3 regions of the Paenibacillus sp. MB22_1 genome follow, and region 1 is predicted to be linked to each of the others. Evidence: predicted binding sites of a transcription regulator. Region 1 holds the regulator's gene; each other region holds the start of a gene.
The links. The regulator Rex, encoded in region 1, represses fermentation and respiration genes when NADH is low (regulators of the CRP and FNR family bind a similar motif). The targets are predictions, from matches to a motif close to TTGTGAAATATTTCACAA.
Positions count from the first base shown of each region.

Region 2: adhE (bifunctional acetaldehyde-CoA/alcohol dehydrogenase) is a predicted target of Rex. The motif match lies at 2,808-2,825, and genes of this name have one in related genera.
Region 3: ACL02P_RS16195 (DUF1641 domain-containing protein) is a predicted target of Rex. The motif match lies at 2,814-2,831, and genes of this name have one in related genera.

Region 1 is NZ_JBLADV010000001.1:1,079,580-1,083,866, reverse strand. It holds gene ACL02P_RS04985 (DUF5590 domain-containing protein) at 1-432, opposite strand, end outside; gene ACL02P_RS04980 (amidohydrolase) at 493-1,791, opposite strand; gene ACL02P_RS04975 (redox-sensing transcriptional repressor Rex) at 1,788-2,432, opposite strand; gene dinG (ATP-dependent DNA helicase DinG) at 2,473-4,287, opposite strand, start outside.
Region 2 is NZ_JBLADV010000001.1:891,015-895,301, reverse strand. It holds gene adhE (bifunctional acetaldehyde-CoA/alcohol dehydrogenase) at 38-2,653, opposite strand; gene ACL02P_RS04000 (Crp/Fnr family transcriptional regulator) at 3,102-3,818, shown strand; gene ACL02P_RS03995 (formate/nitrite transporter family protein) at 3,967-4,287, opposite strand, start outside.
Region 3 is NZ_JBLADV010000002.1:941,754-946,040, forward strand. It holds gene gdhA (NADP-specific glutamate dehydrogenase) at 1-1,010, shown strand, start outside; gene ACL02P_RS16190 (NAD(P)/FAD-dependent oxidoreductase) at 1,083-2,261, opposite strand; gene ACL02P_RS16195 (DUF1641 domain-containing protein) at 2,277-2,717, opposite strand; gene ACL02P_RS16200 (LysR family transcriptional regulator) at 2,937-3,836, opposite strand.

The sequences.
Region 1 (4,287 bases):
GAAAAACCGATAATAATGGTGGTCCTTCTCTTTATAGAACAGCTGCCACACCAATTGGTTATTGTATATGCCTGGCAGCAGCCGAACCACCCGGATCCCCGGCAACGATTGTTTGATGATCTCACGCATTTGGCTCTCGGACTTGCCATCGGACAGCAAGCGTACCTCTGGATCATGTCCTTCCCTTAACCAGACCATCATTTGGCGGCCGGATGCATCCTCCCCTTGCACGACCCAGGTAACTTCATCCCATACCGACTTCCAAACCTTGTCGCCCCGGACGAGATCCGTCTCCTGCTTCGCCTGCTGGATAGCGGCTCTTTCGGCTTTCCACGTATCCTCATGAATGTATAGATAAAACCGGTGGAGACCCAGGAGCACGATCAACAGAATCACGAGGGACAGCAGGATCCATTTCGTTCGCTTCCTCAAGCTACTCTTCCTTTCCCTTCCTAAGCAAGCAGCCTCCTTCAGGAAACCGCGCGCCGCTCATTATCGTGCCAACAGTCCCTCAAACGCCGCTTGCGCCTCGTAGCGGATGCGTTCTTCATCCAGTGTCAGACAAGCACCGTGCTTGACTACCTGCTTACCGTTGACCCAGACATGCTCTACATCTTTGGCGCCAGCGGAATAAACGGTATGGGAGATATAATCCGTTCTCGGCAGGAAATGGGCTTGCTCCGTATTTAAGGCGATGATATCCGCCTTCATGCCAGCAGCCAGCTTGCCTGTATTTTGCAAGAAGACCGATTTCGCGCCGTATTCCGTCCCCATTTTCAGAGCTTCCAGCGCAGGAACCGCCGTTGGATCGCCGGATACGCCTTTATGAATCAGCGCAGCCAAACGAATCTCCTCCAGCATATCCAGGTTATTATTGCTCGCCGGACCGTCAGTACCCAGCGATACAACTACGCCCTTCTTCAGGAGTTCCGGTACGCGGGCGACCCCGCTGGCCAGCTTCAGGTTACTGCCTGGGTTATGCGAGATGGTAACGCCGTGCGCTGCCAAGATGTCGATTTCCTCGTCCGTCAAATGCACAGCGTGGGCAAGCAGGGTCGGGCGGGAGAACATCCCCAGCTTCAGCAAATGTTCTACCGGGCGGACGCCGTAATCGTTAACGTTCTGCTCTACCTCGGCGCGCGTCTCCGACATATGCGTGTGCATCGGCAAATCGAGATCATGGGCAGCTTGCACAAATTTCTCGATAAAGGCTGGCGGGCAGGTGTATGGTGCATGCGGCGACATCATCGTGGTGATGCGGCCTTCTGCCTTGCCGTGCCAGTTCTGAGCAAACGCGATCGCTTCTTTGAGCTTCTGATCTTGCTCTTCCGGGGAGCACAACCCGATGGCCCCGCGCATCAACACGGCGCGAATACCCGATTCCTCCACGACTTTGGCCACTTCGTCCATGTGATCGTACATATCCAGGAACGTCGTCGTCCCGCCCTTGAGCATTTCCAACACAGATAACGCCGTACCGGCATACACATCCGCCGCAGTAAATTTGGCTTCCATCGGCCACATTTTCTCCTGCAGCCAGGTTTGCAGCACCATATCATCCCCATAGCCGCGCAGCAGCGACATCGCCGCATGGCCATGGGTATTGATCAGGCCCGGCAGGAACAACAACCCTTTGCCGTCCAACGTTTCGGCGCCTTCCACGCCTTCCGGGCGCTCTTCGCCAATATAGCTGATCGTATCGCCCTCAACGAGCATATATCCGTGAATTACAGGACGGTCCGCATTTAAGACGGCAAACGTCCCGTTCTTAATTAACCATTTACGACTCATACGTTGCTTGTTTCCTTTCCGTCTTCCAAGTAGTAAGCCAAGCTCAGCAAATCAGTAGTGAAGTCAGCCGCATGGATCCGAACTTCCGGCGGAACCTTCAGAATCGTTGGCGCGAAGTTCAGAATCGCACCGATTCCGGCGGCAACCAGCTCATCCGCTACGCGTTGCGCCTCCGTATCCGGCACGGTGATGATGCCGATGCGGATATTTTTCGCCCGGACGGTTTCCGCCAGCTCTTCGATCGGCTGAATCGTGATGTTGTTGATCTGCTTGCCGATCTTAGCCGGTGAAGCGTCGAACACCGCAACAATCTTCATATTATCCTTCAAATACGCATTATAATTCGAAAGGGCTTGCCCCAGATTCCCGGCACCCACCAGCGCGACGTTAATCTGTTGGTCCAGATTGAGAATTTGTTGAATTTTTTCAATCAAATAAGCGACATCGTAGCCGATCCCCTTCCGGCCAAAATCGCCGAAATAAGCCAAATCCTTACGGATTTGCGCCGGATTGAGATCCAGCTTCTGTCCGAGCTCCTGGGAGGACACCGTTGGCACCTCCCGTCGGCTGAGTTCATTTAAGAAACGCAGGTAAACCGGCAGTCTGCGGACGACAGCGTCCGAAATTTTATCTGACTTCATGCTTGTTCCCCCTATTCTTCAATGCGATCTATGAAGCGGCTTAGGCTTCGGGATTTAACCATTCCGAGATGCGCGGAACCATCTGAGTTAATGGCATATGCTCCATCTTCGGTCCGGGCAAAGAGTATAAGAAATATTTTCCATAATAAGATTCCAGGATCCGGGTATCATAAACGATCACGATGCCGCGGTCCTGCGACGAGCGGACAAGTCGTCCGAATCCTTGCTTAAAGCGGATAACCGCTTGCGGGACGGACAGTTTCATGAATGGATTCTTCTTCTCCCGCTGCAGGCGTTCGCTCTTCGCTTCCATCAGCGGGTGGTTTGGCGGCTGGAACGGCAAGCGTACGATCGCTAAACTGGTCAGCGCCTCGCCAGGAATATCCACCCCTTCCCAAAAGCTGCTTGTCCCGAGCAGCACCGATGCGCTGTTCCCTTGGAACCGCCGGGTCAGTTTGGTGCGGCTGCCGCTGTCCATCCCTTGTCCGATCACCGTGATTCCCTCCGCTGCGAGCAGTTCCTTCAGCGGGTCATACACCTGCCTGAGCATCCGATAGGATGTAAACAGCACCAGCATGCGACCTTGCGTCGCCACCGCGGCATCCGCCAGCGATTGCACCAGCGTATGAATGAAATGGTCATCCCCCACGCTGCCCTTCACACTTGGAAAATCGCGCGGGATCACCAGCAACGCCTGATCGCGGTAGTTAAACGGCGAGGGCAGCATCGCTGTGATCAACCGATCCTCTTCCGCCGCCTCAGTCAAGCCAAGCTGCTCGATCATATATTGGAACGATTTATCCACCGATAAAGTCGCGGACGTCATTACGACGCTCTTCTTCCGGTCGAAGAAAAATTGCTTCAATTGAGCGCTGACGTCAATCGGCACCGCATACATTTGGAGCGACCGGCTACGGAAGTTCCCGTTCGCCTCCATCCAATAGACGGTGTCCTCGCTCTCCAGCTTCATGAAGAAGCGCAGCGCTTCCCGTTCCCCGGCTAAATCTTTAAACAAGCCGCTGATATCGGTGATCAGGCTCTCCGCTGCATAATCGTCCTGCTCTTCTCGGATTTCGGACAGGAGGCGCTCCCCTTTCCGAAGCACGTCGCCAAGACCTACGTAAATTTGATTTTCGAGCGCGGTCAGCGTCTCCCAATCCTTTGGTTTTCGATTCGGCAACAGCCGGTACACGAATTGCCCGGGATCGCCAGGGGCGGCGTCGCTGCGGTCAGGCATCAAGCTGAACAGCAGCTCGCTGAGCTTGTCCCAGCTCTCCTTCACGTCCACCAGCGTTGGATAGATTCCGTCGATGACTGAGCACCATTCTGAGGCTTTCTCCGCGCCCGACGCTTCAAGCGAGCTGCGAAGGTTGGCCAGCTGCCCCGTCTTGCTGTCTTTAAATAACCGGGTCAGCGTATGCACGACCGTAAAATACTTCATATGAATCCCCAAATGCTTGCCGGCCACATCCTCTAAATGATGCGCTTCATCGATAACCAGCCGCTCGTAACCCGGCAGCAGCTGATGCCCCGCCTGGATGTCCGTAAACAGCTTAGAGTGGTTCGTAATGACCACGTCCGCGACACCGGCTTCGTGTTTTGCGCGATGATAGAAGCATTTGCGGAACCAAGGACAGGATCGGCCTAAGCAGGATTCCGACTCACTGGCCACCGTCTCCCATAAATCACCGCCGCGATTGCCGAGATTCAGCTCTTCGTCATCGCCGCTTTCCGTTTGGGTAAGCCATACGACCATTTGCGCGGCCGTCATCACCTCTTCTTTAGGTGTTGAGAAGTCTTTTCTATTTATTTTATGTTCAAATTTGCGCAAGCACAAATAATGCTGCCTACCTTT
Region 2 (4,287 bases), 190 kb from region 1:
CAGTGATATTTGTCACCATTTTTACACGCCTGTTCACTTATTCTTCAAATCTTCCATAGAAGGCGTCGCGATAAATCTCAGCCAACTCGCTGACCAGCGGCAGCTTCGGATTCGCAGTCGTACATTGGTCTTCGAAGGCACGGTCCGCCAGGTAATCGACGCGCGATTCGAAATCCTTCGCATCGAAGCCAAGCGCTTGGAACGATTCCGGAATGCCCAGCTTCTTGTTCAGATCGCGCACCGCTTTGATCAAGCTCTTCACGCCTTCTTCCGTCGTGCGAGCCGGCAGACCCAGAATGCGGGCGATTTCCGCATAACGTTCATCGGCAACGAAGTTTCTGTATTTCGGCCATGCCGCGAATTTCGTTGGTTTCTTCGCATTGTAGCGGATGACGTGCGGCATCAGAATCGCATTGGTACGTCCATGGGCCGTACCGTATTGACCGCCCCATTTATGCGCCAAGCTGTGGTTGATGCCAAGGAATGCGTTGGCGAACGCCATCCCTGCGAGCGTCGAAGCATTGTGCATTTTCTCGCGGGCCAGCTTGTCGCCGGTCAGCGCCGATTTCTCCAGGTATTGGAATACCAGCTGGATCGCTTTGATCGCCAGACCGTCCGTGTAGTCGTTAGCCATGACCGAGACGTAAGCTTCGATCGCATGCGTCAGTACGTCCATACCGGTATCTGCAACAGCCACTTTCGGCAAGCTGTAGACGAACTCAGGGTCAATGATCGCAACGTCCGGCGTCAGCTCGTAATCCGCCAACGGGTATTTCGTGTTGCCGTTGATTTTATCGGTAATAACCGAGAACGAGGTAACTTCGGAACCGGTACCCGATGTCGTTGGAATGGCCACGAATTTCGCTTTTTGGCCAAGACGCGGATATTTGTAGATCCGTTTTCGGATATCCATGAATTTTTGCTTCAGATTGTGGAAGTCGGTATCCGGATATTCATAGAACAGCCACATGCCTTTCGCCGCGTCCATCGGCGAACCGCCGCCCAGGGCGATAATGCAGTCCGGTTGGAACTTCGCCATCAGTTCAGTACCGCGTTGTACGGTCGTGGTCGATGGATCCGGTTCAACGTCCGAGAACACTTCGATGGCTACCGGCGTTTGGCGTTGACGCAGGAAATGTTCGACTCTTTCCACGTAGCCGAGCTTCACCATCATCGGGTCAGTAACGATCATGACGCGGGAGATGTCCGGCATCTTCGCCAAGTATTGCGTCGAGTTTTTCTCGAAGTAAATTTTGCTAGGCACTTTAAACCATTGCATGTTCACGGTACGATGATTCACCCTTTTCACGTTGATCAGATTCACGGCCGTGACGTTCGACGAAGTCGAGTTGCGTCCGTACGATCCGCAGCCCAGCGTCAGCGACGGCAGGTTTGTGTTGTAGATGTCGCCGATACCGCCTTGCGAAGAAGGTTGGTTCACCAGGATCCGGCAAGTTGGCATCCGATCGGAGAATTGTTGAATCACTTCCTCATTGTTCGAGTGGATTACCGAGGAGTGACCCATGCCGCCGAATTGCACAACTTCCAGCGCACGTTTAATGCCTTCCTCTGCATTCTTCACTTTGTAGCAAGCAAGTACAGGACTCAACTTCTCTGCGGACAATGGGAATTTCGGACCAACGCCTTCGATCTCGGCAACGAGAATTTTCGTTCCGGCCGGGACGTCGATGCCGCACATTTCCGCGATTTTTACAGCCGATTGACCAACGATCGCAGGGTTCACCGCACATTTCTCCGCGTTGATGGCGCCTGCGGTCAGCTTGGCAGCTTCTTCTTTATTGACAAAATAGCAGCCGTTGGCGATCATTTTCTTCTTCACTTGGTCGAAGATCGGTTCTTCGATAATCACCGCTTGCTCGGATGCGCAAATCATACCGTTGTCAAACGTTTTGGACAGGATCAGGTCGTTGACCGCTTGATCCAGATCGGCGCTCTTCTCAATGAAGCAAGGAACGTTACCAGGGCCTACGCCGAGGGCCGGCTTACCGCAGCTATAAGCTGCTTTAACCATCGCGGAACCGCCGGTAGCCAGAATGCAAGCGACATCCGGGTGATTCATCAGCGCGTTCGTGCGGTCCATAGATGGATTTTCGATCCATTGGATACAGTCCGCAGGTGCCCCGTGTTTAACAGCGGCTTCAAGCAATATTTTAGCGGCTTCCGTGCTGCAGGCTTGCGCGGATGGATGGAAGCCGAAGATGATCGGGTTGCGAGTTTTGATGGCGATCAGAGATTTAAAGATGGTGGTCGACGTTGGGTTCGTGACCGGGGTAATCCCCATGATGATCCCAACCGGCTCGGCGATTTTTTGGAAGCTCTCGTAAGGATTGTCTTCGATGACGCCTACAGTTTTTTGGTACTTAATGCTGTTCCAGATATACTCGGTTGCAAACATGTTCTTGATGATTTTATCTTCGTATACGCCGCGTCCCGTTTCCTCGATCGCCATTTTCGCCAGATGCATATGCTTGTCGAGCCCAGCCAAAGCCATCGCTTGCACGATCTTATCGATCTGCTCCTGATCCATGCTCATGAATGCTTCGGAAGCTTTCTTGGCTTTGTCGATCAACGTTTGAATATACTCTTGCGCGGTTGGCTGAGCCTTAGCAGCTACTTCGTTTTTAACAGCCATCTCTCTCATCCTCCTAAATTTTTGGATTAGGGATTTGCTTGCACATGGTGGACTAAGTTTTATATTGTGAAAAAATTCACTTATAAGCGAATCCCTATGAAGCTTGTGTGCTTCTCTTTATGTCTTGATCATAGCACAGGATTTTTGTTTTGTATAGTGAATTTTTTCACATACTTTAAAAAAGTTGAAAGTTTTTCGCTTGCCACGATAAATTTTTCATATATACTTTACATTGTGTACATAGTGTCTCTTTGAAATACTTATCGAATGCTGCGAGCGCCAGTTTATTAATTTGCACCGTTTATAACGTGAATATCCGATTCGACATAGTGAAATTTCTCACAATGTTCACTTTTTCGGGCTTTACAGCCCCCAAAAACTAAAAAAAACGGGTTATAATTAATTTAAAATTTTCAGAAAAATTTGGAGCACAAAGGGGAAATCGATGATGAGTGAAATTGTTAATGCCACCCTGCCCCGCGGCAATACGAGCTGTTTTTCAGAGCAAAACTTCAATCGCCTTCTCGTTACGATGAAAGACAAATCTTATCCCGAGGGGACACATTTGTTCTGGGAAGGTGACTATTCCGATAAACTGTTCTACATCAAGCGCGGCCGTGTGAAGTTGACGAAATCGACGGATGAGGGCAAAGAATTGATCCTCTACATGTATGGTGTCGGCGATATGGTTGGGCAAGCCGATCCGTTCTTCAGCTCGAAGCATAGCTTTACCGCCGAAGTCATCGAAGACTGTGAAATCGGCATTATCGAGCAGAAGGACCTGGAAATCATGATCTGTCAGCATTGCGATTTCGCCATCGATTTCATGAAATGGATGGGCATCCATCACCGTTTGACGCAAACCAAATTCCGCGATCTGATGATGTACGGCAAACCGGGCGCTTTGTGCTCGACCTTGATTCGCTTGAGCAATACGTACGGTGAGCCGCACGGAGACGCCATTCTGATCAATAAGAAGATCACCCATACTGACTTGTCCAACATGATCGGGGCAACGCGCGAAAGCGTCAACCGGATGCTGAGCGACCTGCGCAAGAAGGATGCGCTGGACTATGAGAACGGGATGATCGTGATCAAAGATCTGGTCATGCTGCAAGATATTTGCCACTGCGAGCTGTGCCCGAACGAAATCTGCCGCATTTAACCGCCTAGTACTCGCCCCATATTCGGCGTTAGTTCTAGCGATTTGAACCGTCCCTTGAGTGCAGGGCGGTTTTTTTGCTTTCTATCAACGTGCAAAAAAATCCCCCAATCCTCTTCGCTACCCATTGAGGTTGGGGGATAATTTGCATCTATACTTTCTTGCGCACGGGCGAAATGAACCAATAAGCCATGCCGACGAAAACTGCGCCGCCCACCATATTGCCCAGCGTGACCGGCACCATGTTGTGCAGCCAGCCGGCGAACGTCACCGTATCCGGATGGTTTGGCAGCAGCAACGACAAGCTGAGCAGCGTCATATTGGCCACGCTATGCTCATAGCCGCTGGCGATAAACGCATAGAGACACCACCAGATCAGAACGAGCTTAGCGATATCCTCCTTGGCCCGGTTCGCCATCCACAGCGCCAAGCAAACAAGCCAGTTACACAGAATCCCGCGAAAAAACAGCTC
Region 3 (4,287 bases), on a different contig from region 1:
AACAAATTTTCAAGAACTCGTTGACCGGCCAGCCAATCGGCGGCGGCAAAGGCGGATCTGACTTCGATCCGAAAGGCAAATCCGATCTCGAAGTGATGCGCTTTACCCAAAGCTTCATGACGGAGCTGTCCAAATACATCGGTCCAGACACCGACGTGCCTGCAGGCGATATTGGCGTTGGCGCTCGGGAAATCGGCTACATGTTCGGTCAATACAAACGGCTGTATGGCAATGAAACCGGCGTATTGACGGGGAAAGGCTTGAACTACGGCGGCAGCTTGACGCGGACTGAAGCTACCGGCTACGGGCTGGTTTACTTCACCAGCGAAATGCTGGCGAGTCGGGGCGATAGCTTCGCCGGGAAAACCGTCGTCGTCTCCGGTTCCGGGAACGTATCGATCTACGCGATTGAGAAGGCACAACAGCTTGGCGCGAAGGTCGTAGCTTGCAGTGACTCGAACGGATATGTCTACGACAAGAACGGCATTAATCTTGCAACAGTGAAGCGTTTGAAAGAAGTAGAACGCAAGCGGATCAAGGAATACGTGAACGAGCATCCTACTGCTGAATATGTAGAAGGCTGCCAAAATATTTGGAGCATCCCTTGCGACATCGCCTTGCCTTGCGCAACGCAAAACGAAATCAACGAAGCTTCGGCGAAACTGCTGGTGGCCAACGGCGTCAAATATGTAGCTGAAGGAGCCAACATGCCGTCCACGCTGGAAGCTATCGAAGTTTATCTGAACAATGACGTATACTTCGGACCAGCTAAGGCTGCAAATGCCGGCGGGGTTGCCGTTTCCGCTCTGGAAATGGCACAAAACAGCGCAAGACTCGCCTGGTCGTTTGAGGAAGTGGATGCTAAGCTGAAGGACATTATGCGCAACATCTACCAAAGCAGCGTAAACGCGGCTAAAGAATACGGTTATGACGACAACCTGGTTGTCGGCTCCAACATTGCCGGCTTCCTGAAAGTCGCTGACGCAATGATCGCTCACGGGGTTGTATAAAGAGCATAACGTAAAAAAAAGAGTCGCCCAGAGGATTCATCCTCTTGGGCGACTCTTTGTATTTAAGGAGCTTTAGTAAGCCAATGCATCCAGCGCTTTGATGTGGGACAGATAGCGGATGTTACTTGCTTCCTTCATCAACGTAGCTGGCAACCCGCGCAACTGGGTATTGCTTGCCCCGATGGTCGCTACAGCGTCTTTGCGTCCGAGCGAAGCCAGCGTACCGGAGTTGATCGGGCTGAATGCGTTCATCGTCTTGCCGTTGAGATACGCAAACAGATTGTAACCGATCAGCTCGCCCATTTGCCAAGCGATTTGCGCTGTCGGCGGGTAAGGACGACCGTCCGGACCCATAAATACGGCGCTGTCACCCGCAACGAATACGTCCGGATGGGAGACGGACTGCAGGAATTCATTCACCGAAGCACGGCCGCGGTTCACTTCCAGTCCCGATTCGCCAACCAGCGGATTGCCTTGCACGCCGCCCGTCCAAACGAAGGTGTTGGCCACGATCTTTTGCCCATCCTTGAGATCGATCGTGTTGCCTTCCACATTGGTCACCGGCAAGCCGGTCAAGAACTTCACGCCGCGTTTCTCGAGGCTGGCTGTGGCGCGCTCGATCAACTCGTCCGGCAGCACCGGCAAGATCTTAGGTCCAGCTTCCACGAGCATGAGCTTGATCTCGCTTTGAGGTACGCCGTATTTCTTCGTCAGTTCCGGCAGCTTATCCGCGATTTCGCCAACCAGCTCGACGCCAGTCAATCCGCCGCCGCCGATCACGATCGTAGCATCGGCTTCGTTGCCGCTTGCCGCATATTCGCGAATACGCGATTCGATATGCGCATAAATCCGTTTGGCATCGTCCGCCGATTTCAGCACCATGCTGTGCTTCTCCAAGCCCGGGATGCCGAAATACGCAGTAATGCTGCCCAGACCAACCACAAGGGCGTCATAAGACAACACAGTACCGTCGGAGAGCTTAACTTCTTTTTTGTCGACAGAAAAACTCTCAACCTTAGCGATCCGCAAATCGATGTCTTTGCCTTTAAACAGCTTATCGAGCGGCAAGGACACCGCGCGTTCGGAAATGCTGCCTGCGGCAAGGCGATGCAGCTCCGTAATGATTTGATGCGTCGGATATTGGTTCACCACCGTGATCCGCGCCTGCGATTTATCCATAAACTTACGGGCCGACAATGCACTGAGTACGCCGCCATAGCCGGCGCCCAAAATTAAAATATGTTTTGACATAATCGTATTCCTCCGTTAGTTTTGTTGGCGGTCCCGTTCACCGGACACTTGAAGATACGCGTTAACGAACCGGAGCAGCTTTTGCGTTTGCGGGTCCTTCAGCATCTTCATCAACCCAAACACGCCAATGACTTCTTGGCTGTCCTCGGCACGATCCTTCGCTTCGATGACGTTAGCCGCCAAATGCTTCACCTTGCCAACAACTGGCCCGGCAATTTCCGAAATGGCGCCTACCGTGTCATTCTTCAGAATTTCATCCGTCGCCACCGCTTTGGCAAAATCATACGTTTTCGTCAAAACTCCAACGAGCTCATTTAATTTGGGAAGCTGCTCAACCAGAGCGGTCAGCGATTGCTGCACCTCCGGCTTCAAGAGCTGCTCCAGGAGCTCCTGCTGCCCACTTGCGGTACCAGCTACGGATTGCTCCGTTTTTGTTTCAGTAACTGTCTCTGACATATTCGATTCTCCTTTGCGATAATCTGAGGATTCGCTAGCCGAACTTCTGTTCAAGCATAGTGTTCCTCCTTTGGATGCCTCTAACCAATTTTAAGTTAGTGAAAATTTGCACATCTTAAACCTGAACAATCCGAATAAATTGTAACACATTTTCAAGAAAAAAGGACCGTGCAAGTGACAAAATTCACGGCCCTTATCGATATCATTTTTCGATGAATCCTAATTTCCGCATGACAACGGCAGGTTCTCTTTCAAAAAATCATAAAACAGCTTTTCCGTCGGCGCGAGCTCGCGATTCGCCGGAATGATCACCCCAACGTCCCGGGTGACCTGAGGCTCCATCATCGGCAGCGACACGATCGTGGAAGGAATATGCTCGCCGAGCGCAATCTCCGGAAGCAACGTCAACCCCAGCCCGGCGGACACCAGCCCCTTAATCGCGTCCAGATCATCCCCTTCAAACGACACCTTTGGTTGAAATCCGATTTTGTCGCAGGCGTCCACCACGATTTCCCGCAGAACAAAGCCTTTCGGGAATAATACGAATACATCCTCCCGCAGTTCGTCCAGCCCCACGGATTCACGGTCAGCCAAGCGATGTCCGGCAGGCAACAGCACCTTGAACTTTTCGCGGAATAACATTTCCCCTGTGACTTGGGGTTCCCCTTGGGGCACCGGACCAATCATGGCCAGATTCATCAAGCCGCCGCCGACCCAGTCCAGCAGCTCCCGATACGACCCATGCTGCAGTTGAAAATGCACCTCCGGATACCGGCGCCGAAACGCCGACACCACCGTCGGCACCAGGTTGGCCGCCAGACTGCTCGGGAAACCGATGCGGACCGTCCCGCGCTCCGGATCCAGATACTCGTTAATTTCCTGTCGCGCCTGCTCAAGGACCTTCATCATTTGCTCCATATGCTGCAGGAACTGCCGGCCGATGGGTGTCAGCTTCACCTTCCGGCCTTCATGGACAAACAGATCGACGCCCAGCTCTGCCTCCAGCTTAAAGATTTGCCGACTGACCGCCGACTGCGACACATGCAGCGCATACGACGCTTCCGTCACATGCTCCAGCTTGGCCGCCTCAATAAAGTATTGGATTTGTCTGAGCTCCATCCCCTCACCCCGTTAGCTGCATTTTTCAGGCTATACCCGATTGGGATTGACCAAACCCAAACTCTTATAGCTTACACCTCATGTAAATATATTAAGAACCATTATATCGGCTCCCTTGTGAAAACGGAAGCAGAAAAGGCTATTTATTGAGTAATATAACTAGTCCCTTCCTATAGTGGTTATAGTGGTGCCCGAAACGGGGGCTGATGAGACAAGCGGGGCGACAGACGGGCAAAGTGAAGTTGCAGTTACGCAAAGTGAGGCGCTGACAGTAAAGCGAAGCCGCTGATGAGCAAGGTAGGGCCACATGAGCCGCAGACGACAAAGTGCAGTGACAAACAACCTAAGTAAAGGCACCAAAACGACCCATGCGAGACACCACGACGCCCCAATCGAGACCACAAACGTTCCAAGCGCGACCGTAAAAACGCCACAAACGCCCCAAGCCAGA